4 regions of the Brevibacterium sp. CFH 10365 genome follow, and region 4 is predicted to be linked to each of the others. Evidence: riboswitches for the same ligand, from Rfam matches in the RefSeq annotation. Region 4 holds a riboswitch; each other region holds the start of a gene.
What was found. Region 4 has a riboswitch for thiamine pyrophosphate ahead of thiO (glycine oxidase ThiO). Riboswitches for the same ligand answer to the same signal wherever they lie in the genome.
Positions count from the first base shown of each region.

Region 1: linked by a shared signal. The riboswitch ahead of FHG09_RS15350 (ECF transporter S component) and the one ahead of thiO (glycine oxidase ThiO) in region 4 are both predicted to bind thiamine pyrophosphate.
Region 2: linked by a shared signal. The riboswitch ahead of FHG09_RS09180 (hydroxyethylthiazole kinase) and the one ahead of thiO (glycine oxidase ThiO) in region 4 are both predicted to bind thiamine pyrophosphate.
Region 3: linked by a shared signal. The riboswitch ahead of FHG09_RS16515 (TenA family protein) and the one ahead of thiO (glycine oxidase ThiO) in region 4 are both predicted to bind thiamine pyrophosphate.

Region 1 covers NZ_VIGO01000007.1:158,076-165,470, forward strand. Annotated here, with positions in the region: gene FHG09_RS15325 (bifunctional 2-methylcitrate synthase/citrate synthase) at 1-348, opposite strand, end outside; gene prpB (methylisocitrate lyase) at 345-1,250, opposite strand; gene FHG09_RS15335 (MmgE/PrpD family protein) at 1,250-2,746, opposite strand; gene FHG09_RS15340 (DUF4916 domain-containing protein) at 2,941-3,480, shown strand; gene FHG09_RS15345 (universal stress protein) at 3,639-4,550, shown strand; TPP riboswitch at 4,646-4,754, shown strand; gene FHG09_RS15350 (ECF transporter S component) at 4,777-5,403, shown strand; gene FHG09_RS15355 (ABC transporter ATP-binding protein) at 5,403-6,995, shown strand; gene FHG09_RS15360 (energy-coupling factor transporter transmembrane component T family protein) at 6,988-7,395, shown strand, end outside.
Region 2 covers NZ_VIGO01000004.1:120,075-127,469, reverse strand. Annotated here, with positions in the region: gene FHG09_RS09200 (LacI family DNA-binding transcriptional regulator) at 1-1,060, shown strand, start outside; gene FHG09_RS09195 (substrate-binding domain-containing protein) at 1,153-2,247, shown strand; gene FHG09_RS09190 (ATP-binding cassette domain-containing protein) at 2,361-3,185, shown strand; gene FHG09_RS09185 (sugar ABC transporter permease) at 3,182-4,393, shown strand; TPP riboswitch at 4,460-4,593, shown strand; gene FHG09_RS09180 (hydroxyethylthiazole kinase) at 4,581-5,495, shown strand; gene thiE (thiamine phosphate synthase) at 5,492-6,226, shown strand; gene thiD (bifunctional hydroxymethylpyrimidine kinase/phosphomethylpyrimidine kinase) at 6,223-7,092, shown strand; gene FHG09_RS09165 (TenA family protein) at 7,224-7,395, shown strand, end outside.
Region 3 covers NZ_VIGO01000008.1:151,637-159,031, forward strand. Annotated here, with positions in the region: gene FHG09_RS16485 (hypothetical protein) at 1-609, opposite strand, end outside; gene FHG09_RS16490 (HutD family protein) at 807-1,352, opposite strand; gene FHG09_RS16495 (MFS transporter) at 1,660-3,093, shown strand; gene FHG09_RS16500 (VOC family protein) at 3,135-3,497, opposite strand; gene FHG09_RS16505 (ATP-grasp domain-containing protein) at 3,692-4,723, shown strand; gene FHG09_RS16510 (uridine kinase) at 4,720-5,397, shown strand; TPP riboswitch at 5,440-5,546, shown strand; gene FHG09_RS16515 (TenA family protein) at 5,541-6,233, shown strand; gene FHG09_RS16520 (phytoene desaturase family protein) at 6,288-7,395, shown strand, end outside.
Region 4 covers NZ_VIGO01000005.1:296,453-303,847, reverse strand. Annotated here, with positions in the region: gene FHG09_RS12210 (response regulator) at 1-336, opposite strand, end outside; gene FHG09_RS12205 (sensor histidine kinase) at 363-1,541, opposite strand; gene FHG09_RS12200 (DedA family protein) at 1,694-2,920, shown strand; gene FHG09_RS12195 (ketopantoate reductase family protein) at 2,871-3,839, opposite strand; gene thiE (thiamine phosphate synthase) at 3,836-4,519, opposite strand; TPP riboswitch at 4,531-4,634, shown strand; gene thiO (glycine oxidase ThiO) at 4,624-5,781, shown strand; gene thiS (sulfur carrier protein ThiS) at 5,778-6,035, shown strand; gene FHG09_RS12175 (thiazole synthase) at 6,037-6,798, shown strand; gene FHG09_RS12170 (ThiF family adenylyltransferase) at 6,795-7,395, shown strand, end outside.

The DNA.
Region 1 (7,395 bases), on a different contig from region 4:
TTCGCCTTCGACGTCGGCCTCGGGGTCGACGGCACCGAGGTAGGCCACGGCCGTCTGCACGACGTGCATCGGGTGGCAGTCCTTGGGCAGGTCGAGGATGAGCTGGACGAGCTTGTCGTCGATGGCACGCTGGGCGCGCTCGCGCTCCTGGAATTCCCTCAGCTGCGCCTCGGTGGGCAGTTCGCCGTTCCAGATGAGGTAGGCGACGTCCTCGAAGCTGCGTTCGGCGGCGAGCTCCTGAACGGGATACCCGCGATAGGTCAGGGAGTTGGTCTCCTGGACCACTTTGGACACTGCGGTGGTGTCGACCACGACACCGGCGAGGCCCTTCTTGATTTCTTCGGTCACTGGTGACCCTCCTGTGAGAAGTTGAAGACTGCGGCGTCAAACTCGTTGTACGCCGCGTAGTCGATCGTGTCATACAGGTCCGCACGGGTCTGCATGCCCTCGAGCAGGTCCACCTGAGTGCCCTTGTCCCGAATGGTCTGCAGGCCCGATTTGATCGCACCCATGGCGAGACGCAGAGTCGTGACCGGGTAGATCACAAGCTTGACTCCGACATTCGCCAACTGTTCGGTGGTGAACAGTTCGCTCTTTCCGAATTCTGTCATGTTCGCCAGGATCGGCACATCGACGCTGGAAGCGAATCTCTCGAACTCTCCGAGATCGCGCATCGCTTCGGGGAAGATCATGTCCGCACCTGCATCGGCGTAGGCCTTCGCCCGGTCGATGGCGGCGTCGAGGCCTTCCCCGGCGCGGGAGTCGGTGCGGGCGCAGATGACGAAGTTCTCGTCCCGGCGCCCCTTGACGGCTGCCTTGATGCGCTTGGACATCTCGGCCGCGGTGACGACCTCCTTGCCGTCGAGGTGGCCGCAGCGCTTCGGATTGACCTGGTCTTCCAGGTGCATGCCCGAGATTCCGGCGTCCTCGAACTCCTGGACGGTGCGGGCCACATTCATGGCCTCGCCCCAACCGGTGTCGGCGTCGATGAAGGTCGGCAGGTTCGTCACCCGGGCGATATTGCGTCCGTGGTCGGCCACCTCGGTCAGCGTGGTCAGCCCGATGTCGGGCAGGCCCATGGCCGCGGAGAACGCTCCGCCGGAGATGTAGACGCCCTCGAATCCGATCTGCTCGATGATCTGGGCGTTGATCGGGTTGATGGCGCCGGGGAACGCGGCGATCTCATCGCCTGCGAGCAGCTCGCGGAACTTGGCGCGGCGCTCGGCGGGGGTTGCCTGTGCGCCGAGCATCAGAAGATGCCCTTCGATCCGCTGTGCTCGAGCCCGTCGACTGTGAAGCTGAGTTCGCCCACGCCCTCGGCATCGAGGCTCTCGAGGTTCTCAGCCAGGTCGATGAAGCGAGCCTGCTCCGAGTCGGAGACGATGCCCTCGGCCAGGGTCTTGAACTTCTCGATGTAGTTCGCACGGGCGAAGGGACGCGCGCCGAAGGGGTGAGCGTCGGCGACGGCGATTTCGTCGGTCAGCGTCGAGCCGTCCTCGAATTCGATCTCCACACGTCCGCCGAAGGCCTTTTCGTTCGGGTCGATCGAGTGGTATCGACGGGTCCACTCGGGATCCTCGGTGGTCTCGATCTTGTGCCACAGCTCGACGGTGTCGGGACGGCCGGCACGCTCGGGAGCATAGGAGTGCTCGTGGTGCCAGCCCTGATCCTGCATGGCCACGGCGAAGATGTACATGATCGAGTGATCGAGGGTCTCACGGCTGGCCCCCGGATCCATCTTCTGCGGATCGTTCGCACCGGTGCCGATGACGTAGTGGGTGTGGTGCGAGGTGTGGATGACGATGCGTCTGATCTTCGACAGGTCCTCGATCTGTCCGCCGAGCTTGCGGGCGAGGTCGATGAGCGCCTGGGCCTGGTACTCGGCCGAGTGCTCCTTGGTGTAGGTGTCGAGGATCGCGCGCTTCGCTTCGCCCTTGCCCGGCAGCGGGATGGTGTAGCGGGCCTCGGGGCCGGAGAGGATCCAGGCGATGAAGCCGTCCTCACCTTCGTAGATCGGGTTCGGTGCACCCTCGCCGCGCATCGCACGGTCGACGGATTCGACGGCCATCTTGCCGGCGAAAGCCGGAGCGTGGGCCTTCCACGACGAGATCTCGCCCTTGCGCGACTGACGGGTCGCGGTGGTCACGTGCAGGGCCTGCTGGACGGCCTGGAAGGTGATCTCGGTGGGCAGGTGGAGCAGCGCACCGATGCCGGCTGCGGCCGAGGGGCCGAGGTGGGCGACGTGGTCGATCTTGTGCTCGTGCAGACACATTCCCTTGACGAGGTCGACCTGGATCTCGTAGCCGGTGGCCACACCGTTGATGAGGTCCTTGCCGCCGATGCCCTTGTGCTGTGCGACGGCGAGCACGGCCGGGATGTTGTCACCGGGATGCGAGTATTCGGCGGCGAGGAAGGTGTCGTGGAAATCGAGTTCGCGCACGGCCACACCGTTGGCCCAAGCGGCCCATTCCGGGGAGAAGCGGTCGCTCACCGGCAGGCCGAAGATGTTGGCACCGGGATTGAACGGGTGGGTCTGGGCCTGCTCACGAGCGTGGGTCGGAGCGGACCGGCGCACGGATGCCGCAGCGACGGCAGCGTTGTCGATGACGCGGTTGATGACCATCTCAGTGACATCGGAATCGACCGGCGTCGGGTCGGATGCGACCTCGGCGATCTTCCATGCGAGCTGATCCTCACGAGCCAGGTTCTCTGAGCTCTTGTAGGTACGGACTTCATGATTGATCATGGATACCCCTTCATAGTCCTTGACCGGAAATGGTCACATAGTGCTGACACAACTGTAGGCCACGTCACTTGGCAGATCTCTGCCGGTCGGAAATTTATCTCGACATCAAGATACTTTACCCGATACGTGTCCTGGTTCACCAACAGGGGCTCCGGACTCTTCTGCCGCGAGAGAGGTTATGGGAATATTGGGTCATGACCCGGACTGCACTGGACTTCGATGAGAACTGGTTCGACGACGCAGAGTACGCACGCCTGCGCAGACGCATGCCGATCCCCTATGTCAACGCCATCCCCGTGCGGGTGGGCGAGAGCGGCAATGTCGAGCGCATCGGCCTGCTGCTGCGCAGCCTCGAGGACGGCACCCTCGGACGAGAGCTCGTGGGTGGGCGGATCCGCTTCCACGAGACCATCCGCACCTCGCTGATGCGCCACGCCGAGAACGACCTCGGCCCGATGGCGCTGCCGGTCATTCCGCCTGCGATCAGCCCGTTCCACATCGCCGAATACTTCCCCACCGAAGGTTCGGCCCTGCTCCATGATCCGCGCCAGCATGCGATCGCCATGTGCTTCATCCTCGAGGTCCGCGGCGAATGCACTCCGCGTGCCGATGCGCTCAGCCTCGATTGGCTGACTCCCGAGGAGACTCTGCGTCCCGACATCGTCGGCGAGCTCTGCTACGGGCAGGACCATATCCTGCGCATCGCCCTGGCTCACCTGGGCTTCCGCGTCTGAGGTCCGGGCCCTTGCCGGTGAGACGAAGATTCTCGCCGCACACGTTTTTCTACATAGCGTAGAACTCTGTTGGTAGACTGAAAGCGACGCAGACGATACCGCCAGTCGGGGCCGTCGTCGGCGTCTGGGTTGGACAGGCCCCGATCGAGAGGTGCGAGATGTCTGCTCAATCCAGTTCGTCCGAATCCGGCCTGAACCTCGAACTCGGCGTCCTCGTCGGCTTCGACGGCTCCGAACTCGCCGCCCGGGCTGTCCGCTACGGCGCCGTCGAGGCCGAACGCCGCAAAACCGTTCTCACCGTCGTCACCGCCTATGAGCTGCCGACGATGATCTATCCGAATATGGCCTCCATCCCCAGCGAACCCGAGGATGACAAGGCGAAGAGGGAAGCAGAGAAGACACTCGCCAAGGCGGTCGAACTCCTGGGCGACTACTCCGGTGAGACGTCCTTCCGCACAGCACCCGGCAATTCCGCCGGTGCGCTCGTCACGCTCAGCGCCGACGCCGAGGTCGTCATCGTCGGTGCCCGCGGGCGCGGCGGCTTCATGGGCCGCGTCCTCGGATCCGTATCCACGGCTCTGCCGGCCCATGCGAACTGCCCGACGATCGTCGTCCCCGAACGGTCGACCTCGGAATCCGCAGACAAGGCTCCGGTGGTCGTCGCCGTCGACGGTTCGGACACCGGTCGGGTCGCCATGTTCACGGCTGCCGCCGAGGCCGCTGTGCGCGGGGCGGAACTCGAACTCGTCGCAGTGCTGCCGGCCGGCGAGGAATGGCTCTACTGGTACCCCGACCTGGAACTCAGCTCCGAGGTCACCGCACGTCGGCAGAAGCAGCTGACCGAAGGGCTGGAGAAGGAGGCCGGAACTCTGTCCGAGCAGTTCCCGGATCTGACGGTGACCACCTCGGTGCCGGTCGGCGACCCCACCGAGACGCTGGTCGAGATCACCTCACGCGCACAGCTGACTGTGATGGGCACTCGCGGGCGCGGACGGATCCGCAGCGCTCTGCTGGGATCCGTCTCACGCGGCGTCCTCAACCACGCCGAGGGCCCGGTCATGGTGGTCTGATCAGCAGCGTCCGGTCGTTCGAGACCCGTCGACGAGCAGGGGCACGGGAAGTGAACCGGTCGCGGCCGCCGCCGCGCTCCTCTGTTGTACAGTGGTGGCTACGACAGGGGAGCGCCGTCAGGGGCGCTGAGAGTGCAGAGGAAGCTGCAGACCCTCGAACCTGATGCGGTTAGCACCGCCGAAGGAAGTCGAGACTCTTCACCCCTCCTTGATCAGAGGAGGCGAAATGCCGAATACCACCACACCGAAAACCGTCCCCACCGCTCGCGCCTTCACCGCGGCGCCGAAATCCAAGCAGTGGCGGGTGGTCGACTATGTCACCACCGCAGTGCTCGGCATCGCCGTGGGACTCGTATTCTGGGTGTTGGCCCTGAGCTGGAAGGTCCTCGAACTCGCCTTCCAGGCCTTCCCGCCGTCGATCGGCCTCATCGCCGGCCTCTGGGTGCTGGCCGGCCCGCTGGCCGGTGCGATCATCCGCAAACCCGGTGCCGCGCTCCTGTGCGAACTCATCGCTGCCATCGTCGAAGCCGTCCTCGGTTCGCACTTCGGAGCGACAGTTCTGCTCTCTGGACTGCTGCAGGGCCTCGGTGCCGAACTCGTCTTCGCCGCTTTCGGCTACAAGCGCTTCACCCTGTGGGTCACCGCGGCTTCGGGCATGCTGGCCGCCGCGTTCATGGCGGTGAGCGAGAACATCATGTACAATGCCGAATGGCAGTTCGGCTTCCAGGCGATCTACGCCGTGTGCGCGATCGCCTCCGGTCTCGTCATCTCCGGAATCGGCGCATGGTTCGCCTACCGGGCGATCGCGGCCACCGGGGCGCTGAGCTCCTTCGCCTCCGGTCGTCTGCGCTGATGGCGCTGCCGATCACGGCCGCAGGCTTCTCATGGACCCACACCGACCGTGACGAGCCGGCGATCGGTCCGCTCGATCTTCAGATCGCCGCCGGTGAGAAGGTGCTGCTGCTCGGTGCCTCCGGGGTCGGGAAGTCGACGTTCCTCCATGCCGTCGCCGGTGTCCTGCCCGTGGAGTCCGGTGAGGCCACGGGTGAGCTCCTCGTCGGCGGCGAGGCACCGGATCCTCGCCGAGGCAGCACCGGGCTGGTCCTCCAAGATCCCGATTCGCAGGTGATCTTCTCCCGCATCGGCGACGATGTGGCGTTCGGAATGGAGAACCTCGGGCTCCCGGCGACGGTCATCGAGGCCCGGGTCCCCTCTTCCCTGCGGGCGCTGGGACTCGATCTGCCGCCGGAGCATCCGAGTGCCGCCCTCTCCGGTGGGCAGAAGCAGCGGCTGGCACTGGCCGGCATCCATGCGATGGCCCCGGACGTCATCGTCCTCGACGAACCCACCGCCAATATCGATCCCGCCTCGGCGGCCGAGGTCCGCGATGCCGTGCTCACCGTGCAAGCCGAGTCCGCGGCGACCATGCTCGTCGTCGAACACCGGGTGGAGCTGTGGATCGACCACGTCGACCGGGTCATCGTGCTCGGCCGCGACGGAATCGTCGCCCAAGGTCCGCCCGATCAGATCTTCACCGATCCGGAGCTCGCCGACACCCTCATCGGCTGCGGCATCTGGATGCCGCAGGACTCCCCCGCCCCTCGCCGAGGCGGCCGTTCGGTGTCCCCGTCCCCGCTGTCGGCGACATCTCGGGCGGGGCCCCCGTCAGGCAGTGACGGCGAAACCGAGAGGATCTCCGGCCGCCTCGGCGAGGTTCTGCTGCGCGCCGATCAGCTCAGTGCTGCTCGTCCGCGCATGCGCACCCCGGCGGCGGCCGATCTGGATCTGAGTCTGCGGTCCGGTCAGGCGCTCGGGATCGTCGGAGCCAACGGGGTCGGCAAGTCGACCACGGCCTTGACCTTGGCGGGGCTGCTGCCCGAATTCTCCGGTCAGGTCATCGCCGAGGCGGCGCTGCGGGAAGGTGCCAAGCGGGCTCGCCCGTTCGCCTGGCCGTCGAAGCAGTTGGCGGCGCGCATCGGCATGGTCTTCCAGGAACCGGCTCATCAGTTCCTCACCTCGAGTGTGGCTGCCGAACTCGAGCTGGGTCCGCGGCTGGCCGGCTGGTCTGCCGCCGAGTCGCAGGCGAGGGTGGCCGAGCTGCTTGAGGGTCTCGGTCTCACCGAGCTCGCACGCGCGCATCCGCAGAGTCTGTCCGGTGGTGAGAAGCGTCGCCTGGCGGTGGCGGCGATGCTGGCTCCCCGGCCACGTGTGCTCGTCGTCGATGAGCCGACTTTCGGTCAGGATGCCCTGACCTGGGCGGGGCTGGTGGAGATGTTCCTCGATGCCTTGGACCACGGATCCGCAGTGGTCGCGGTCAGCCATGATCATTCGTTCCTTGAGGCCATCGGCGCCGAATTCCTCGAACTCGGTGACCGCAGCAGCGCAGAACGAGGCGCCGTCTGCGAGCCGGATTCGCGTCTCAGGGCCGGTGATCGCGGTGAGTGAGAGTCTCGATCAGCATGTTCGCCCCTCCCCCGAGGCTGCCGTTGAGGATCCGGGCCGACTCATCCCCACGGTGCGCTCTACCGCTTTGGCTCGGTGCAATCCGCTGACGAAGATCGGTGTCGCGCTCATCCTCATGGTGGGAGCGCTGCTGAGCATCGATCTGGTCTCTGCCGGGGTGGTGCTGCTCGCAGCAGTGCTGGCGCTGCCGGCGACGGGACTCGATCTGGTGGCCGCGGCCACGAGGCTGTGGTTCCTCCCGGCGGGTGCTCTGCTCGCCGCCTGGGGCACGGCTCTGTTGGCGGAGAAGACCGGAGACGTGGTCGTCGACTTCGGACCCGTTCTGTTCACCACGGGTTCGCTGGCCGCGGCCGCGGCGATCTTCGTCCGTGCACTGGCCCTG
Region 2 (7,395 bases), on a different contig from region 4:
CACGGTCGCTGCACGCGCCGGAGTGAGCATCAAGACCGCCTCCCGCGTCCTCAACGGCGAAAAGCACGTCGCCGCCTCGACCGCCGAGAAGGTCGAATCCGCTGCCGACGAACTCGGATTCCGCCTCAATCCCACTGCCAGACGATTGCGCGCCGGCGGACGCTCACCGTATATCGGAGTGGTCCTCTCCGACGCCGGGGATGCCTTCCAAGCCCGCGCCTTCGCCGCCGTGGAAGCCGAACTCGCAGCCCTCGACCTGCGCCCGGTAGTGACCGTGGTCGGTGACGATCCCGACCGTGAGGAAGCCTTCCTCGACGAATGCCTCGCCAATGATCTGACCGGGATCATCGTCATCCGGACACATCCCGAGGCGGCCGAGACCTACGCGCGAGCCGCCGCGACGCCGGGCACCCGGATCGTGTCCCTCGACCCCGCGGTCGAGGGCCCAATCAGCACCGTCGCAGGTGATGACCGTGCAGCAGGACGCCTCGCCGCCGAGCAGCTGCTCGCCCACGGACATGTGGCACTCGGCGTCATCGGCGACCGTTCGCCCAGCCTCATCACCACCCGCCGGCTGCAGGGGGTCCAGGACGCCATCGCCGGTCGTCGCGGCGTCGGCTGGCGCGCCTATATGCGCGAAGACGCCCACGACGAAGCCAGCGCGAAGAACGTCGTCGCCGCCTGGCTCGGATCCCGCAGCGCCCCCGGCGCCCTCATCACCCTCTCGTCCACTGTGACTCAGGGCGCCATCGATGCCTGCCGCCGCCTCGGCGAATGGCCGGCATTGGTGGGCATCGATGATTTCCCCACCGCCGAACTCCTCGACGTCACCGTCGTCGATCGCAACGTCGAATCCCTCGCCGCCGAGGCGGTCCGACGACTGCAGGCCGGCACGGCATCCGGCGGTCCCGAGGGCGGTGGGGACCGCCTCGGCGAGCGGGACGGTCCGATCGGGGAGGAGACGACGGGGCCTGGCCGTGGCAGTGAAGAACCGGATTTCGACAATGCGCTGTGCGTCATCGCTCGTGGCAGCGGCGAGGAGCCTCCGGACACCCGCTGAAAACTTTTGCCGAAACAGTTGACAGCAGGCGACGTTCAGCGAATCATATTCAACAGCCTGACAACGTTGTCAGAAAGATTGAAAGGTTCACAATGAGGCACAACCTTAAGTCCCACAAGAAGCTGGCGCTCCTCGGTGCCTCAGTCGCTATCGGAGCTCTCGCGCTCAGCGGCTGCGGCAACCAGAAAGGCCAAGGCAACGAGGAAGCTGACAGCGGATCCGGAGGCGACGGCGACGTCACCATCGCGCTGCTTCTTCCCGAGTCGAAGACCACCCGCTACGAGTCGCTCGACAAGCCGAACTTCGAGAAGTACCTCAAAGAGGCCAACCCGGACGCGAAGGTCGAATACCGCAACGCCAATCAAGATGCGACTCAGCAGCAGCAACAGGTTGAGGCAGCCGTCACAGAGGGCGTCGACGCCATCGTCCTCGACCCCGTCGATGCCTCTGCTGTGTCCTCGGCGTTGTCGAAGGCGAAAGCGAAGAAGATCCCGGTCATCTCCTACGACCGCTTCTTCGAAGGCGCGGACTACTACACCTCTTTCGACAATAAGAAGATCGGCAACTTGCAGGGCCAGGCTGTCCTCGACGGGCTCAAGGCTGCCGGCACCGATCCGAAATCAGGCCCTGTGTGGATGGTCAACGGCGACCCGAAGGACCCCAACGCCGCGGACTTCAAGGCCGGAGCCGAGGAGACGCTCAAGGACGCGGGCGTCGACATCGCCGGCAGCCACGACACCCTCGATTGGAACCCCGACGATGCCCGCCAGTGGGTCGAAGGTCAGCTGCAGAGCGCCGACGAGAAGCCCATCGCGATCTACGCGGCCAACGACGGAACCGCTGGTGGCGTCATCGCCGCGACGAAGAGAGCCAAGGTCGACCCCGTCGTGACGGGCCAGGACGCCGAGGTCGATGGTCTGCAGAACATCCTCAAGGGTGACCAGTACGCCACGATCTACAAGTCGATCCCGCCGCAGGCCGAATTCGCAGCGAAGGCTGCTGTCGCGCTGGCCGGAGGAGAGAAGCCGGAGGCAGGAACGACCTACAAGGACACTCCGACGGATTTCGTCGAGGCCGAGGTCGTCACCAAGGACACCATCAAGGATATCGTCGGCGACCAGATCAAGGCCTCCGACATCTGCACCAGCAAGGTGGAGAAGCTCTGCGAGGATGCCGGCGTCAAATGACCGTGTGTCAGGCGCTTCTGCACAGACGCAGACGCGCAGAGACAGCCCACCTGCCGGCGACCGAGACGAGGTCGCCGGCAGTCAGCGCCGACAACCGTGACAAGTAGGAACAGATGACATCTGAGACACCCGAACCGGGTCCAGCAGCATCGCGGCCGCCGGGAGACGGCAGCGAACCCGTGCTCGAGATGCGCGGAATCAATAAGCGATTCGGAGCCGTGCAGGCTCTGACCGACATTCATCTCACCGTCGGTCGCGGCGAAGTCGTCGGCCTCGTCGGTGACAACGGCGCCGGCAAATCGACGCTGATCAAGGTCATTGCCGGAGTCCACACCGCAGATGAGGGTGAACTCATCATGAACGGCACGACGCAGAAGTTCTCCTCCCCGAAGGACGCGCAGAAGGCCGGAGTCGCCACCGTGTTCCAGGATCTGGCGCTGTGCGAGAACCTCGACGTCGTGGCCAACCTGTTCCTCGGGCATGAGAAGACCCGCGGAGCCGTGCTCGACGAGGTGGCCATGGAAGCGAAGTCATGGGAGCTGCTGCGGAGCCTGTCGGCGAAGATCCCGAGCGTACGGGTGCCGATCGCGGCCCTGTCCGGCGGCCAACGGCAGACGGTCGCCATCGCCCGGTCCCTCCTCGGCGAACCCTCTCTGGTGATGCTCGACGAACCGACGGCCGCCCTCGGTGTGGCCCAGACGGCCGAGGTGCTCAACCTCATCGAGAGGCTGAAGGAGCGCGATCTGGGAGTGCTGCTCGTCAGCCACAACATGGCCGATGTGCAGGCCGTCGCCGATCGTGTCCACGTGCTGCGGTTGGGCAAGGACGTCGGCGACTTCGCCGGGGATGAGCGCACCGATGTGCTCGTGGCCGCGATCACGGGGGCCAGTGACAATGTCGTGACCCAGAGGGCGACACGAAGGGGAGAGCGCCGATGACCCGAAATTCCTTCATCACAGACGAAAGAATCTCTCATGAGGGCTTCTTGGCGACCTTCATCCGTCGTGTGCGAGAGGGACAGCTCGGCTCGCTGCCGGTGATCCTGGCGCTCGTCGTCATCGTCATCGTGTTCCAATCGGCGAACAGCAAGTTCATCTCCCCGGCCAACCTCGTCAATCTTTCGACGACGGTTGCCTACATCGCGATTCTCGCTCTGGGCATCAACCTCATCCTGCTCCTCGGTGAGATCGACCTGTCCTTGGCACAACTGGGCGGTTTGGCGGCCTCGCTCCTCGGCGTGCTCGTGGTCAGACAGGGCGTGCCGCCGGTGATGGCTCTGATCATCATGCTGCTGCTCGGCCTGGTCGTCGGCGCGATCCAGGGGTGGTTCTTCGCCGTGGTCGGAATACCGGCGTTCGTCGTGACCTTGGCCGGGCTGCTTGCCTACACCGGGCTGACGCTGACGACGTTGGGCACGCAGAAGAACCTGTCGATGGCCGATACCTTCGCCTTCGAATTCTCGAGCTTCTACTTCCCGGCGCTCTGGGCATATGCGTTCGGCGCGATCGCAGCCATCGGCTTCGGCGGCGGCATCATCTATTCGAAGATGCGACGACACAGCGAGGGCCTCGACGCGCCCAGCTGGACTTCGGTGTTCGTGCGGATCGCAGTGCTGACGATCATCGTGTTCGGGTTCCTCATCCTCGTCAATCAGGACTTCGGTCTGGCGATGCCGTTCTTCCTCATGCTCGTCATCGCGATCGTCATCGACCTCGTTCTGCGCAAGACCCGCTACGGACGTTCGATCTACGCCGTCGGCGGCAAGGTCGAGGCCGCCCGGCGCGCTGGTATCCGCGTGACGTGGGTGCGCATCAGCGTGTTCATGGCCGCCGGTGTGCTCGCCGCACTCTTCGGGTTCATCAAGACCGGTGTGACCACGAACGCGGGATCGACACTCGTCGGTACCCAAGATCTGCTCGATGCGATCGCGGCGGCTGTCATCGGCGGCACCTCGCTCTTCGGTGGTCGTGGAACCGCGTGGGCGGCAGTGCTCGGTGCCCTGGTCGTCGGCGCGATCAAGAACGGGCTGTCCCTCATCGGCTTCAACTCCGATGCGCAGCAGATCATCACCGCAGTCGTTCTGCTGGCTGCGGTCGTCATCGATGCGCTCAGCCGTCGCGGCCAGAGGTACGTCGGGCGGGGGTAGGGCAGGAGGCGGGCGGCGCCGACATCGGAGGAGTCGCCGTGCCTCGGCCGGGCTGATACAGTCGGAGCCAATGACATGGGGTGCCTCATGAGGATCCGTTCGCACCAAGATGATGCGCACGGAGGACACCGAGGCTGAGAGAACACCCATCGAACCTGATCTGGGCCATACTAGCGAAGGGATCGTCATGGTTGACTTCGACCTGCGTTCTGCGAATGCGCGACTGCGCGCAAGCAATCCACTCATCCAATGCATCACGAACACCGTCGTGCAGCAGTTCAGCGCCAATGTGCTCCTGGCCGTCGGCGCGTCCCCGGCGATGCTCGATCACGAGGCCGATGCCGGGCAGTTCGCCGGAATCGCCAGCGGAGTCCTCGTCAACTTCGGAACCGCATCGAACCACCAGCTGCTCGCCGCCGATGCCGCCATCGACGTCGCGAACGCCGCCGGCAAGCCCTGGGCTCTCGATCCCGTCAGCGTCGGTGCCGTCGACTTCCGCACCTCCCGCATCCGCCGCGCCGCCGCCGATCACCCCACCGCCATCCGCGGCAACGCCTCCGAGATCGCAGCGCTCGCCGGAGTCGGCCTCGGCGGACGCGGAGTCGACTCCACCGATGAAGTCGATGCCGTTCTTCCCGCCGCCGCGAAGCTGGCCAGGGACACCGGCGCGATCGTCGCCGTCTCCGGACCCACCGACGCCGTCGTCGCCCACGTCGACGGCATCGACCATGTCGCCCGCATCTCAGGCGGCCACGAATTCATGCCGCTGGTCATCGGCACCGGCTGCTCGCTCGGCGCCGTCACCGTCGCCTACCTGGCCGCATCGCGCAGCGGACTGGCTGATCCCGGCGCCGACGCCTCAGCCGTGAACTCGGCGGAGCAGTCCGCGAACGGTGGGGCCGCCTCGGCGAGGTTCGAAGCCGTGGTCGCCGCCCACGCCCACTTCGCGGTCGCCGGTGAACTCGCCGCCGAGGGAGCGAAGGGTCCGGGCAGCTACTCCGTGAACTTCCTCGACGCGCTCCACGCCGTCGACGGCGACCGGCTCGCACAGGCCAGGGTCAGCCTCGACACCCTCGCCGCCAGCGAAGGCGCCCAGGCATGACCGCCGGATCCGCGCACACCGCTGACAGCGCGCACCAGACCGACTCCCACGACCGCTTCGCCGGAATCGACACGAGTCTCTATCTGGTCACCGACTCCGCCCAGTGCGAGGCGGCCGGCCGCACCGTCGCCGAGACCGTGCAGGCCGCCGTCGCCGGGGGAGTGGGCATCGTCCAGGTCCGCGACAAGGACATCGACGACGGAGACTTCTACTCGCTCACCCGCCAGGTCATCGCCGCCGTCGACGCCGCCACCCGCGACACCGACCGCACGGTCCCCGTCGTCCTCAACGACCGCGTCGAAGTCGCCCGCCGCCTCATCGACGAAGGCGAGACGGTGCACATCCATGTCGGCCAAACTGATGCCACCGTCGCCGAGGTGCGCGCCACGTTGGGCGAGGCACCGCTGATCGGTCTCTCGGCCGCGAACAGCGAAGAATTCGCCGCCGCCCGCGACACCGGCGTCGTCGACCTCGTCGGCATCGGTCCGGTCTATGACACCTCCACGAAAGCCGACGCACCGGACGGCATCGGACCGGACCGCCTCGGCGAACTGGTGGCAGAAGCCGGCATCCCTGCTGTTGCTATCGGCGGCATCAGCGCCGACCGGGCTCCTGACCTGCAGGGACGGGGGCTGCTCGGCATCTGTGTGGTCTCGGCGATCTGCATGGCCGAGGATCCGAAGACTGCGGCTGAGGAACTGCTCGCCGCATTCACCGGAGGCGTCCAGTGACCACCCGGCCGCCGATCACCTTGTCCATCGCCGGCACCGACCCCTCCGGGGGTGCCGGAATCCACGCCGACCTCAAGACCTTCACTGCGCGGGGGACCATGGGCACGACCGTCATCACCGCCCTCGTCGCCCAGAACACCCACGGGGTGTCCCACGTCTACCCGATCGACGTCGATTTCGTCGCCGATCAGTTCGACTCCGTGCTCGACGACCTGCCCGTCGATGCGGCGAAGTCGGGGATGCTCGGCAGCCGTGAGCTCGTCGACCTCGTCGTCGCCCGCGCCGCCGCAGGCCAGCTCGGTTTCTTCACCGTCGACCCGGTGATGATCGCGACTTCCGGCCACCGCCTCCTGGCTGCCGATGCCGTCGATGCCGTGCGCACCCACCTGCTGCCCGTCGCCGACCTCATCACCCCCAACCTCCCCGAGGCGGCCCTGCTCATCGGTGATGACGAACCAGAGGCGCAGACCGCTGAGACCATGCGTGACCAGGCTGGGCGCCTGCTCGAGCGCGGTCCCGGCGCGGTTCTCCTCAAGGGCGGGCACGGCAGCGACGACGAGGTCATCGACATCCTCGCCACCGCCGACGGCCAGGTCCGCGAGTTCAGCCACCCCCGCGTGACGACCCCGAACACGCACGGAACCGGGTGCACCCTCTCGGCCGCGATCACCGCCGAGGTGGCCGTCCTCGGCCGCGAACGCGCAGCAATCGGGCCCGACCTCCTCGGCGAGGCTGTCGGCAATGCGCTCGACTTTCTTGCGCGCGCACTGAACTCGGCTGCGGACTGGCAGCTGAGCCTGGATCCGGAGGGCGCTCACGGACCCGTCGACCACCAGGTCGACATCGTCCGCGGCCAACCCGCGTGACCAGCACCGATCCATCTGACCAGTCCCAGCCCGCCTGACCAGTCCCAACCCGCATGACCAGCCCCGACCCGCGCCACCAGCACCGCTACGTCACGCGAATCACCACGTCACACGAGTACGAAGGAGTTCCCATGACCGTCAACTACACCGCAGGCCCGCTGACCACCCAGCTGTGGGACCGGGTCCGCCCTATCGTCAAGCAGATCGAAGCGCTGCCGTTCCTCTCCCAGCTCGCCGATGGCAGCCTCGATCCGAAGGCGTTCGTCAACTACATCTCACAGGACAGCCTGTACCTCAACGGGT
Region 3 (7,395 bases), on a different contig from region 4:
GTCACCGGTGGGTTCCGGCGGTGCGAAGGCCGAATCCTCGGCCAGCGAGGGGTCGACTGCGGCGGGTTTCGCAGCATCCGGGCTCTTCGCGATCTTCGCCTTGACAGCCGGGGCCAGCTTGGATCCGACTTCCTGGATCTTCTCCTTGCCTTTGTCGAGGCTGCGCCCGTACAGGGTGACGGCCAGTGCGGTGACGATGCTGGCGACGCCGGCTCCGACGACGGTTCCCGCGACTCCCAGCTGGCCCCCGATGACCGAGGAGGTCGCTGCCGCGCCGGCGCCGGCGATGAGCTGGGTGGCGGAGATGCGTCCCTCGGATGACTTCTCGTTCTCGGGTGCGTCCTGCGCTTCGGGATCAGAGCCCGATTCGATCATGGTCCCTGTCGGAGTGCCGATGGGCATGGTCGAGTCATCGCGACGGATCGGATTCGGTGGAATCACCGGGGTCGTCACATGCTGGGTCGGAATCGGTGCGGCGCCGGGCCGAGCGGCCGCGATCTCCTCGGTGATGAGCGGCAGGGTCTGCGAGTGCCGAGGTGTGTGAGTCGACTCCGCTTCGTCTGCGTACTGATTGTCCGACTGGTCCGGTTCGCCGGTATTCGATGCCACTGATCCTCCCAGAACACGTGCTTCGCACCAGTATCCGGCGTCAGTGTTCGGGCATGCTGAAACGCGGTCTCCGAGCCTGAGAGATCGCTGACCCAGAGAGTCGCGCTTGCACCCTCTGACGTGGAACGATGCAGAACCGTGTGACCTGCGGGACACCCGACTCTCACCATTTTTCCAGCCGTGGGCGCCGTGTGCGCTCAGTGCAGGATGACCGAGCCGAGGTGGTCGCGCGGAAGCTCGGAAGCGCTGAGTTCGAACAGCTGGAAGCGCGGGGCGTGCGGGGCCGCGTCCAGGGTGAGCACGAAGCAGGGCTGTCCTGCGAGACGCGGCGGGCTCGGCTGTCGGGGTCCGATCATCGACAGCCGTCGACGGGAGTCCGCGTCGGGCTCGGGACCGCGGGCATCCTCGACGACCATGAGGTTGACGGCGAAGCACGGTTCGGCCAAGTCGGTGAGCACGACAGCCTGCTCACCGCGGAAGCACATCGGACAGCGTTCGGGCACCCGGCGGGCGGTCCCGTCGACGGTGAGGACCACCTCGGAGGTGGGCAGGAAGGTGCGGTCCATCCTCGGCAGTGCGGAGAACGGACCGGGACGTTCGAGGCGGGCGATGCTCAGTCTCCAGGGTCTCAGATGCGGGGTGAGCGCCTCGGAATCGGTGATCGATACGAGTTCGGTCGTCTCTCCTGCGCCGTTGGCCCATGGCACCGGGGCCCGGTCGTCGAAGCTCGTGAGCACGCGCATGGGACCCACTCTAGACCGAGCAGCCCGCTCCCTGACCCACACGTGCAGGATCCACAGGAGCCGGGCCCACACGCACAGGTGCGGGCCCCCGCACGGAGGATCTTGCCAAACGTCGGGAGAGGACTAGCCTTGAGGGGTGCAGTGCGTCGGCTCGCCTCGGCGCAGGGCATGAACAGCACTCATATCGATGAGGGGCACGCGTCGATGAAGGGCAGGCGGAATCGTTTCCGGGTGCTTTTCGTTCGTCTCGCCAGCACGCCGAACACACGTGCCCACAGGCCTCTCACCGTCGGTCGGAGGGAGGGGCATGTTCGGACCGGACAATGTCCGCAGACGGTGGCGGCCGGAAGAGATCACCGTGACCAAGCCCGATGTCACGAAGCGGGCCATCGCCGCCGCCGCCATCGGCAATATCACCGAGTGGTACGACTTCGGAGTCTACGGCTACCTGGCGGTCGTCATCGAAGGAATCTTCCTGCCGAAGGACTCTGGCCCCATCGGACACGTGATCGTCGCCGGGCTCTTCGCCGTCGCTTTCCTCGTCAGACCTCTCGGCGGGCTCTTCTTCGGGCCGCTGGCCGACAGGATCGGCCGCAACAAGGTGCTCGCGATGACGATGATCCTCATGGCCGCCGGCACCTTCCTCATTGGGGTCATCCCCGACTATGCGACCGTGGGTCTGTGGGCGCCGTTCCTGCTGCTGGCGTGCCGACTGCTCCAGGGCTTCTCCACCGGCGGCGAGTACAGCAATGCGATGACCTTCATCGCCGAATACGCACCGGATCGGCGGCGCGGGTTCCTCGGCAGCCTGCTCGAGGTCGGCACCTTCACCGGGTATGTCCTCGGGGCCTTGTTCGCGACGATCGTCCAGACCGTCTCGACTCCCGAATTCCTCGAGTCGTGGGGCTGGCGGATCCCCTTCTTCATCGCCCTGCCTCTCGGCTTCATCGGCGTCTACCTTCGGACCAGGCTCGCGGACACCCCGGCCTACAAGGAGATGGAGCGGCTCTCCGAACAGGAGGAGCAGAAGAACCACGTCAAAGGAGAGTTCAAGGAGATCTTCAAGCTGTGGCCGAATCTGCTGGCCTGCTGCGGTCTCGTGTTGGCCTGGAACGTCACGAACTACATGCTCACGTCGTTCATCCCGCTCTATTTCCCGATGGTTGAGGACATCCAAGGCAGCGGCGGCGTCTCCGAGCTGACCTCGCAGATCCTGCAGATCATCGTCATGGCCTGCTGCCTGGCCGTCATTCCGGTCATCGGCAAGGTCTCGGACAGAGTCGGTCGCAAGGCCGTCGTGCGATCCGGCGCCATCTCACTCATCGTCCTGTCGTTCCCGTCTCTCTGGCTCGTCCGCGGGCACAGCGACATCGTCGTCTTCCTCGGCCTGCTCATCATGGGACTCAGTCTCATCTGCTTCAGTGCGACGATGCCCTCGACCCTGCCGTCGCTGTTCCCGACGATGGTGCGCGCCGGCGCCCTGGCGATCGCGTTCAATCTTTCGATCTCGCTGTTCGGCGGCACGACCTCGGTGGTGATGACCTCACTCATCAACGCAACCGGATTCCTCATGTGGCCGGCGGTCTACCTCATGGCGGCCGGCGTCATCGGACTCGTCGCCATCCACTTCGTGCCGGAGAGCAACCGCCGCCCGCTGTGGGGATCGACCCCGTCTGCGGCGTCGCGGGAGGAGGCGGAGGATCTCGCCGAGGAGCTCAACAGCAGAGCCGGACCCACCTGAGGTACGAATTCTGCTTCAGGCGCCGGTGGGCTCCTCGGGTGTCAGGACCTGCACAGGCAGAACGGGTGACCGGCCGGGTCGAGGAAGACGCGGAACGTCTCACCCGGTTGCTCGGGGGCTTTGCCCGCACCGATCTCAAGCACGGACTTCTCCGCAACATCGAGGTCGTCGACGATGACATCGAGGTGCATCTGCTGCGGGTGAGCCTGACCGGGCCAGCTGGGCGCGTGATAGTCCTCGACCTGCTGGATGCAGATCGGCGGCCAGGAATCGGAGGTGACTTCCGCCCAGGTGCCGTCCTCGTCGACCGCGACCGTCCAGTCGAGGAGTTTTCCGTAGAACTCCGCGAGCTCGGCGGCGTCGGGAGCATCGAGCACGACAACGGGCTGCTTTGCTATAGCCATGCCCCGAGTCTACGCCGCGGCACGGACATGTCGAGGGCCCCGGCAGCCCCCGGGTCCAAGCAGTGGACGATCTGCTCGAGAGGCAACGGCAATCGCGCCAGGGACCCTGTTCGCGGAACGATGACGTGGCGTAAGATTGTTGAGCAGATCCGCCGGGCGAGCGATCGCGCCGGCACCCCAAGCGAAGGTGCGCGATGAGTTCTCACACTCTGCCTGTCGGCGACACTCCGGCGGTGTACATCATCCACGACAATCCGGAATGGATCGCCCCACTCACCGAGGCGCTCGATCGCCTCGACGTCCCTCATATCGAGTGGCTGCTGCCCGAGACCACGATCGATCTTGCTGCCGAACCTCCACAGGGGCTGTTCTGGTCGCGGCTGTCGGCGTCGGCGCACACCCGAACCGATCCGCATGTGAAGGAGTACGGACGCGCGGTCCTCGACTGGCTCGCCGCCGCTGGGCGCCGGGTCCTCAACGGTCGCGACGTCTACGAGCTCGAGGTGAGCAAAATCCGTCAGCATCGCGAGCTGGCCGGCCGCGGCTTCGACGTGCCGCGCACCGCAGCCGCATTCGGACCGCAGGCGCTCGTCGAGGCCGCGGGGACCTTCGCTCCCCCGTTCATCACGAAGCACAATCAGGGCGGGAAGGGACTCGGTGTCCGCCGCTTCGACTCCCATTCGGAGCTTTCCGACGCGGCTGCAGATTTCGCACCCCGCGGAGCGAATGCACCGATCGACGGCATCACCCTCATCCAGGAGTATGTGCAGCCGGCGCAGCCATTCATCACCCGTGCCGAATTCATCGGCGGCCGTTTCCACTATGCGGTGCGCGTCGACGTCTCCGGCGGGTCCTTCGAACTGTGCCCAGCCGATGCCTGCGAGATCCCCAGAGCCGAGGCCTCGAACAGTTCCGCTGCCACTCCGGTCAGCCAGTTCTCCCGCCGGGACGACATCACCACCGAGACACCGCTGATCGCTCACCTCGAGACGCTGCTGGTCGATCTTGGTGTCGCGATCGCCGGCATCGAGTTCATCGAAACTCTCGACGGCCGCCAGGTCGTCTACGACATCAACACGAACACGAACTACAACCCGACCGTCGAAACGGCCGAACAGCTGGCCGGTCGGCGGCCGGCCGCCGACCGGATCGCCGATTTCATCGCCGACACCCTCGCCGAGGTGGCCCCGCCGTCCGCGTCGCTCGCCGGGTCCGCATCCCGGTGAGCATCCGCATCCGGGTACTCACGGATCTGCTGACTGAGCTGCGCGCTGTCGGGCCCGGGCGTCGTGCGCTTGTGGCCCTCGACGGGGTCGACGGGGCCGGGAAGTCGACGATCGCCCGGGAACTCGTCGGTCTCGCGCAAAAGGGTTCGGGCGGTGCCGGCACTGCGTCGGTTCGTCCGGTCGCCACAGCTGGCATCGACGGGTTCCACCACGAGCGGGCGGTTCGCTGCGCCCGCGGCAAGGGACCGGAGACCTTCTACCGGGATTCCTACGACTACAGCGCATTCGTCGAGTCGGTCGTCGAACCCTTCCGCAGGGGTGAAGCGATCGTTGCTGCGGTGTGGGACGTCGACGCGGACCGGCCGATCGAGCCGGAACCTCGGATCCTGCCCAGCGACTGCGTCCTCCTCGTCGAAGGGATCTTCCTCCACCGTCCCGAGCTGCGCAATCTCTGGGATGCGAGCGTGTGGGTCGATGTGCCGTTCGAGGTCTCGGTTCCTCGCGGCAATGAGCGGTTTCCCGGACGCTTCGATGCCGACCCCGAGGATGAGTCGAACCACCGATATGTCGGCGGCCAGCGCCTCTACTTCGCCGAGGCGACCCCGTGGGAGCAGGCGACGTGGGTGCTCGACAACCGCGACCTCGACCGGCCGACCTTGACCGGTCGGCCCTGACTCGTTCGATCTGACAACTGTTCTTGTCAGAGTGGTAGGGTCGAGGGGCTACAGGGGAGCGCCGAAGGAGCCGACGCTGAGAGTGCACACGCAGACCCTTTGAACCTGATCCGGTGAGCACCGGCGGAGGAAGTGGAAGAGCAATGACCACCACAGACATCGACACGACGATCACCGTGGCCGCCGACGGAGCAGTGTCGGCACTGATGAGGTCGACGAGCAGACAATGGGCGGAGGCCGTCGACCACCGATTCGTCCGCGAACTCTTCGCCGGCACGGTCGACGACGCGGTCATGCGTGACTATCTCGTGCAGGACTATCAGTTCTTCGAGTCGTTCCTGTCCATGCTCGGTGCCTGCGTCGCCCATGCCGATGAGCTCGATGCGAAGCTGCGGTTCGCCCGGCAGCTGGGGATGCTCGCCGCCGATGAGGACACGTACTTCGTCGACTCCTTCGCCGAGCTGGGAGTGCTCCCCGATGGGTATCTCGACCCTGAGCTCACGGCGCCCACGGCGGGGTTCCGTGATCTCATGGACGAGTCCGTCACCTCGGCGTCATATCCGCAGCTGCTGATCGTCCTCGTCGTCGCCGAATGGCTCTACCTCGACTGGGCCGAATCCCAAGAGGCAAAACCGTCGCGCCAGGTGCACCGAAGATGGATCGACCTCCACCGAGGCGACGCTTTCCACGGTTGGGTGCAGTTCCTCGTCGACGAACTCGAACGCGTGTTCCCGACAGACGACGACCAGGGCTCAGACGCCGAGACCCTGAGTCGCACCTGGCACCAGGCCGTCGCCCTCGAATGCGACTTCTTCGACAACGTGTACGAAAACTGAGCCACCCCGGACTGCACACCGCAGCTGCCCAGCCCGCTGACCTAGACTGACCTCATGAGCACAGGTGTTGATGCAGTCGTCGTCGGATCCGGCCCCAACGGCATGGCCGCCGCGGTCACCCTGGCCCGCGCCGGGCTGTCCGTCGAGGTCTTCGAAGCTCAGTCGACGATCGGTGGCGGCGCCCGCACCCTCGACCTCGGTTTGGCGCCGGGCGTCACTCATGACATCTGCTCGGCCGTGCACCCGCTGGCCATTGCCAGCCCCTTCTTCGTCGACTTCGACCTGCGTGCCCGCGGCATGGAGCTGACCACCCCCGAGGTCTCCTACGCCCAACCCCTCGACGCCAAGCCCGCCGCGCTGGCGTTCCACGATCTCGACGAAACGGTCGACCGCCTCGGCGAGGCGGGACCGGAATGGCGACGTTTCTTCGCCCCTCTGCTCGATCGTGTCGATGACGCGATCTGGCTCTCCCTCGGTGACAAGCGTTCCGTGCCGGAGACACTGCGCGATATTCCCGGAATCGCGAACGTCGTGAAGTTCGGCCTGCGGCTGCTGAGCCAGGCCAGTCCTGCCTGGAACATTCCGCTCTCCCACGAATCGAGCCAGGCCCTGTTCACCGGCGTCGCCGCGCATGCGATCGGCGGACTGCCGGCGATGGGCACAGCGGCCACCGCGACGATGCTCTCCACAGTCGCCCACGCCGACGGCTGGCCCTCCCCCATCGGCGGTTCGCAGGCGATCATCGACTACCTCGTCGCCGATCTCGAAGCCCACGGCGGAACCGTCACCACGAATGCGCGCATCGACCACATCTCCGATCTGCCAGCGGCCCGCGCCTATCTTCTCGACACCTCGGCGCTGAACGCCGCCCAGATCTTCTCCGGACTGCTTCCCGGCAAGGTCGACCACAGCCTGCGTTCGTTCAAGCACGGCAACGCCGCCGCCAAGGTCGACTTCGTCCTCGACGGCCCGGTCCCCTGGTCCGACCCCGAAGTGGGCCGGGCCGGCACCATTCACGTCGGGGGGACCCGAGCCCAGATGGCCGCCGCCGAGGCACAGGTGATGTCCGGACGGATGCCGGCCGACCCCGTCTGCCTCGTCTCAGACCCCACCGTCTTCGACCCCTCACGCGAGGTGGGCGGACTGCGGCCGCTGTGGACGT
Region 4 (7,395 bases):
GTCGGTCACCCGGTTCTTCAGCAGGTAGCCGACGCCGACGGATTCAGTGCTCAGCAGCTCTGTCGCATACTCGCGCAGCACGTACTGGCTGAGGACGAGCACGCCGATGTCCGGGAAGCGTCGTTTGATCGCCAACGCCGCTTCAAGGCCTTCCGTCGTATTGGTCGGCGGCATTCGCACGTCGACGATCGCAAGGTTCGGTCGCAGCTCGGCGACCGCCCGCAGCAGCTCGCCTCCGTCTCCGACGGATGCGACGACGCTGATCCCTTCGTCTTCGAGCAGACTGCGCACACCTTCACGCAGCAGCACCGCGTCATCTGCGAGGACGGCGCGCATCTGATTCTCCTGCTTCTCTGTCATGGTCACCTCTCGGTCGTACCGACTTCTTCTGCGATCCCGTGCGGAATCCGAGCGCTCACGGTGGTGCCTGCACCCTCAGGGGAGTCGACGGTGAGACTGCCGTCGAGCGCACCGACCCGCCGTGCGAGACCTTGGAGTCCTCCTCCATCCGGATCGGCTCCGCCGATACCGTCATCGGCGATGGTGACGGTCAGCGTCCGTGCCTCGTCGACGATGCCCACCGTGGTGCTTCCCGCCTCGGCGTGTTTGACGATGTTCGTCACCGCCTCTCGGACGACGAAGTAGGTGGCGGATTCCACTGCCGGCGGAAACCTGCCCTCCGGCACGGTCGTGAGGGTCAGCGGCACAGGGCTGCGGTCGGCGATCCTCTCGAGCACGGGACGGAGTCCGTGGTCGTCCAATGCTGTGGGGTAGACCCGCCAGGCGACTTCCCGCATCTCGTCGATGAGGTCCTGGGACTGGACGAGGGCATCGTCGAGCAGGCGTTGGGCTTTCACCGGGTCAGAGGCACGCTGGGCACGAGCGATGAGCACGGACAGGGAGACGACGTTCTGCTGCACGCCATCGTGCAGGTCGCGTTCGATCCGGCGTCGTTCCTCGTCGATGGCGAGGACGACTCCGCGACGGGTCGTCAGCAGCTCGCTGATGCGGGTGTGGACGGCGAAGGGACGCTCCACCTCCGCGAAACGCGCATCGATGCGCCCGTGCGCCCAGTTCGCCGCTTCGGCCACCGCCGCGGCTCCGATGAGGTTCGCCGCTCCATAGAGGACACCGACGAACAGCGTGGGCTGGGAGATCGTCCACATATCGAATCCGATGTCGATCGCTCCGCCGATGAAGAATCCTTGTACGAGCGAACCGAGAGTGACGAAGAGGAACCCGCTGAGGAGGTTCGCGGTGGGCACTATGGCGATCCCTGCGACGAGGCCGTGGCAGAGAAGGAATCGGCGGTGGGTCGGCGCCGTGGCGAGGACGAGTCCGAATCCGCGGGAGTGTCGGGAAAGCTCCCAGCTTCTCACCCTCCCGGCAATACGAGACGACGGCGGGAATGCGGAGGCGATGAGCAGCGGCAGACACAGCAGACCGCCCCACAGGACCGCCAGGACGGACCGCGCCCATCGCGCGGCGAACATCCGTGATTCGGGAGGGATCCGGGTGGACAGCGCGCTCGGCCAGGGCATGGCTCGATCGTAGCAACGCAGAACGCCGCCACACAGGGGTTCGGCCGCAGTCTCGGGTTCCGGTTTTCCGCAGCGATGCCGCCGGTCGACCGCGCTGACTGTGTGTCTGACCGCGTACCGCCTGGGCCATCTGCTCTTTAGCGTGGATGAGTATGGATCTCACACTCGAGCTGCTCACCGCCACTCTCACATCACCGTGGGTCTATCTGCTCATCGCTGTGGCCGCGGCGCTCGACTCGCTCGTGCCCATCGTTCCGTCGGAGACCCTGCTCATCACGGCAGCGACGTTCGCCGCGGCAGGGCTGCCTCATCCAGCGGGTCTCGTCCTCGCCGCCGCCGGCGGGGCTCTCCTCGGTGATCTGGCAGCACACCTCGTCGGCCGATTCGCCGGCTCTGGTGTCGGCAGATGGCGGCGGTGGACACGGGCGGCGGAGCTCATCGATTCCACCCGCACCGTCTTCTCCCGCCGAGGCGGCGCCACCCTCATCGCCGGTCGATTCGTTCCCGGCTGGCGCAGCGTGGCGACCATCGGCTCCGGCTTGCTCGGCTTCCCCCTCCGCCGCTTCCTCCTCTGGGACGGCATCGGGTCTTTGGCCTGGGCACTCTATTCGACGGGAATCGGATTGGTGGGAGGCTCGATCTTCGCGGACCGCCCGCTTCTGGGAGTGGCCGTCGGCATCGGCATCGCCGTGGCCGTCACCGGCACAGCCGAACTCGTCCGCAGGCTTCGGCGACACCGTCGCGGACGCATCGGGGCCCGATTCGACAGTCTCCGGGGCCGAGGTGGCACCATGGAAGGGATGTCTCAAACACATGTGTGGTACGTCAGCTACGGTTCGAACATGGCCCGCGATCGGCTCGCCTGCTATCTGCAAGGCGGGCGGCCGCCCGGAGCGATGGTGACCTATCCGGGGGCCAGAGACGGGACGCTCCCCCAGGCCGAGGCCGGGATCGAACTGCCCGGCACCATCTACTTCGCCGGCGAGTCGAAGGTCTGGGGCGGTGGAATGGCCTTCTACGACCATTCCCTGCCCGGACCGACCCCGGCCAAGGCCTACCTCATCACCGCCGCGCAGTTCGCCGATGTGGCGGCTCAGGAGATGAACCGCCCACCCGAACCCGACAGTCCGTTGGAACAGCTCGTCTTCGACCTGCCCGCCGGCAGCTCCCATTCGGTGGGTCCGGGCGGGTACGAGACCCTGCTCGTCCTCGACGATGCCGACGGTGTCCCGATGGTCACATTCACGGCCGCCCACGGTTCAGCCGATGCCGAACACACCCAGCCGCAGGAGCCGTATCTGGCGATGCTGCGCACGGGCACAGCCGAAGTCAGGGCCGCTTCTGCTGGGCAGCACCTGCCCGCAGCTGCACAAGTGTGAGATCGAGCAGCGGAGTCGCTGCTCCCAGTTCGTCTGCTGTGCGCGCCAGATCGCCGAGGATGTGCTCCGTCTCGCTCGGCAGACCGGCCGTCACGTCCCGGTAGAGGGATGAGGTGAAGGCAGACCCGTCCTCGGTGAGCATCTTCAGCGTCATCGCGTGGGCCTGCTCTGACACCGAATGTCCGGCGGCTGCCGCCACAGCTTCGAGTTCATCGACGATGGCATGCACATGCGGCCTGCCGCCGGCGTCCATGATCGCTCCGACCGGCGCACGGAACAGACAGGTGACGACTCCGGCTGCGGCGATGAAGATCCACTTCTCCCACAGTCCGTCGATGATTCCGTCGATGACCTGGAGTCTGAACCCGGGCACGTCCAGTGCTTCGATGATCCGGGCCGACGCTTCTGCGCCGTCGATGCCGCCGATGGTCATCACGGCCAGATCGGTGAGTTGAACGACGGCACCGTCTCTGATGGTGCCGACGATCTTGACGAGTCCGCCGAGCACCTGTCCGGGATAGCGGTTCTGCAGCTTCTCGATCTGGGCCATGCCGTTGAGGAACGGGACGATCGTCGTCTGCTCTCCCACAGCCGGTCCGATGTCTTCGATGACCGAGTCGAGGCCGCCTGCTTTGACCGCGACGATGACGAGGTCATAGGTCTGCGGTGCGGCGCTGAGTTCCTCTGCGGTGACCACCTCGACCTGATTCGTCCGGTCATCATCGGGAGCAGTGAAGCGCAGCCCTTCCGAGCGAACGGCTTCCGCCCGAGTCTGCCTGAGCAGGAACGTGACATTGCGACCGGCCTCGTGCAGGTAGGTGCCGAACGCTCCGCCGGTGGCGCCTGCCCCGGCGATGAGGATCGACAGGTCGGCGCCTCCACCGGTTGCCGTGGTTGCGCTGACAGCTGCTTCGGTCATCTCAGATCCTCCTTGAGCTCCCGAGCGGCCGCAGCGGGATCCTCTGCCGAGGTTATCGCACGGACGACGACGGCACGGTTCGCGCCCGCCTGCCGGATCGCATCCAACCTCTCCCCAGCTGAGATCCCGCCGATGGCGAACCACGGTGTGGCCGCCACGGCGGCGGTGGCGGTCAGCAGTTCCGTCCCCACGGAGGTACGGCCGGGTTTCGTCGGGGTCTCCCATACCGGGCCGACACAGAAATAGTCGGTCTCGGGGTCGGCATCGGCGGCGAGCGCCTGGTCGAGGGAATGTGTGGAGCGGCCGAGGACGACGTCGGGGCCGAGCACGGCTCTGGCTTGAGCACTGGTGAGGTCCCCCTGTCCGACGTGGAAGACATCGGCGTCGGTGAGGAGCGCGACATCGGCACGGTCATTGACGGAGAAGAGCTTGCCGTGCCGGGCAGCGGCGTCCTTGAGGATCTCCAGTGCTGTGATCTCGGCGCGGGCCTCGAGGCTCTTGTCCCTCAGTTGGATGATGTCGACTCCCCCGGAATAGGCGGCGTCGAGGAACTCGGCGAGGTCGCCTTGCACGGTCCTGGCATCGGTGCACAGGTAGAGCGACGATTCGGCCAATCGGGCCTCCCGCCAGGCTCTCTTCGAATGTCGCGCTGCGGTGCGCGGTGGCATCTGTGTGGTCATGGTCATAGAGTAGAGGAGTTCGCGGGAGCCTCCCAACGAGGCTGAGAGGGCGTAAGAGCCGACCGTCAGACCTGATGCGGATCATGCCGCCGGAGGGAGAAGCTGTGAGAGTCATCGTCGTCGGCGCCGGGATCATCGGCCTGTCCACGGCCTGGTATCTGCGCCGTCTGGGCGCCGAAGCCACCATCATCGACCCCGCCCCTGCCCAGGGGGCGAGCCATGCTGCCGCGGGGATGCTCGCTCCCGCCGCCGAGGTGGTGTGGGGGCAGAGTCCCCTGTATCCGCTGATGCGGGCCTCGGCGGAGATGTACCCGGATTTCGCCGCCGAGGTGGCGAGCGCCGCCGGAGCCGATCTCGGCTTCACGGATGCCGGAACCCTGGTGTGCGCCGGTGACCGAGCCGATCTGCAGGCGCTGAGGGAGCTGCGCGACGCACAATCGCGGTCCGGTTTCGCCACCGAACTGATCACCGGCAGCGCTGCTCGCCGGATCGAGCCGTCGCTGGCGCCTGCCGTGGCCGGTGCCGTGCACATTCCCGGTGATTGGTCGATCGACCCCCGTCGGGTCTCCGCCGCTCTGCTGTCTGCCCTGTCGGCCGACGCGGTGTCGCTCGTTCGGCAGCGGGTGACCGAGCTGCTCAAGGACGGCGATGCGACCGCGGGTGTCCGACTGGCCGATGGCCGCCGGATGGAGGCCGATCAGGTGATCGTCTGCGCTGGCAATGCCGTGACTGAGATCGCGGGTGCACCAAAACTGCCGATCCGAGAGGTCTGGGGTGATGTTCTGAGGCTGCGTGCCCCTGCCGAGGTGACTCCCCTGCTGACGCGCGTCATCCGCGGTCTGGTCAACGGTCGCTCCGTCTACCTGGTGCCTCGCCCCGACGGAGAGATCGTGCTCGGCGCCAGTTCCCGTGAAGACGGGCTCTCCGGCACCCCTGCCGGAGCCATCCACCGACTGCTCGCTGACGGACAGCGACTGGTCCCCGGCATCCTCGATGCGGAGATCACCGACATCACCACGCGCGCCCGGCCCGGATCCCCTGATGACCTGCCGATGATCGGGCGCATCGATTCCGGCTGTGTCGTGAGCACCGGGTATTTCCGACACGGCATCCTCTTGGCCCCGCTCGGCGGCAGGCTCGGTGCCGAACTCGCCGTGGGTGCCGCTTCCGACTGGCCACCTGACGGGACGCTCCAGTCCGTGTGCCCACAGCGCTTCACCACAGAAGACACCACCACTCACTCAGCGAGGAGCTTTTCATGACCGACCGCGAACACTCACCGACCATCGTCCTCAACGGCGAACACCATGAGCTGTCGAGCGCCACCTCGGCGCTCGACCTCATCGCCGACGTCACCGGACGGGAGCTGAACCCCGATGGGACACCTGCCGACGGCGGACGTCTGGGCATCGCCCTGGCCGTCGACGGTGACGTCATCCGACGCGGAGCCTGGTCCGGTTTCACCCTGGCCGACGGGCACACCGTCGACATCGTCACCGCAGTGCAGGGAGGCTGAGATGACCTGGACGATCGATGACGTGGAGCTGTCGTCCCGCCTCGTGATGGGCACGGGTGGGGCGAGTTCCCTGAGCATTCTCGAAGACGCCCTGCTGGCTTCGGGGACCGAGCTGACCACGGTGGCGATGCGCCGTTTCGACGCCGAGTCCCGAGACTCGGTATTCAGCATGCTGCAGCGCTTGGGGATTCGGGTCCTGCCGAACACAGCCGGCTGCTACACGGCCCGGGACGCCGTGCTCACAGCCCGCCTGGCCCGGGAGGCACTGGAGACGAATTGGGTGAAACTCGAGGTCATCGCCGATGAGGACACCCTGCTGCCGGATCCCATCGAACTCTTCGCCGCCGCCGAGGAGCTCGTCCTCGACGGGTTCACGGTCTTCGCCTACACAAACGACGATCCGGCTCTGGCCAAACGCCTGGAGGACGCCGGGGTGGCTGTGGTGATGCCGGCCGGCGCTCCGATCGGCAGCGGACTGGGCATCCTCAACCCGCACAACATCGAAACCATCGTCTCCCGTGCACAGGTGCCGATCATCCTCGACGCCGGTGTCGGCACCGCCTCGGATGCGGCCCTGGCGATGGAACTCGGGTGCACCGCGGTGCTCCTGGCCTCTGCCGTCACCCGCGCCCACGATGCTCACGCCATGGCCCGGGCAATGGCCCTGGCCGTGGAAGCCGGACACCTGGGCAGCGGGAGGATTCCGAAGCGGCCGTTGGCATTGGCATCGTCGCCGTTCGACGGAATGGTCGCAGCACAATGACCGCCGTGTCCACGACGACTCCCGCTGCCCAGGTGTCGCTGCCTCCGCTCGTCGACCCGGTGGAGGCCCTGTCCCGGGAGGAGCTGGAACGCTACTCCCGGCATCTGAGTCTGCCGGGATTCGGACTCGAGGGTCAACGACGTCTGCTGGCCGCCTCGGCGCTGGTCATCGGAGCGGGCGGGCTCGGGGCCCCGGTGCTGGGCTATCTGGCGGCCGCCGGGATCGGGTCGATCACGATCATCGACGATGATGTGGTGGAGGCCTCGAATCTGCAGCGCCAGATCATCCACCGGGATGCCGATGTGGGCCGGGCGAAGGCCGAATCCGCGGCCGCGGCACTGAAACGGCTCGATCCTGGTCTCGCTGTCCGCCCGATCGTGGGCCGGTTGAGCCCGGAGAACGCGCTCGACCTCTTCGCCGCCCACGATGTCGTCCTCGACGGTGCGGACAACTTCGCGACCAGGTACCTGTCCAATGATGCCGCAGAACTCACCGGCACCCCCTTGGTGTGGGGCACGATCTTCCGGTTCGCCGGTCAGGTGAGCACCTTCGTCCCCGCTCACGGACCGATGCTTCGCGACCTGTTCCCGGACATCC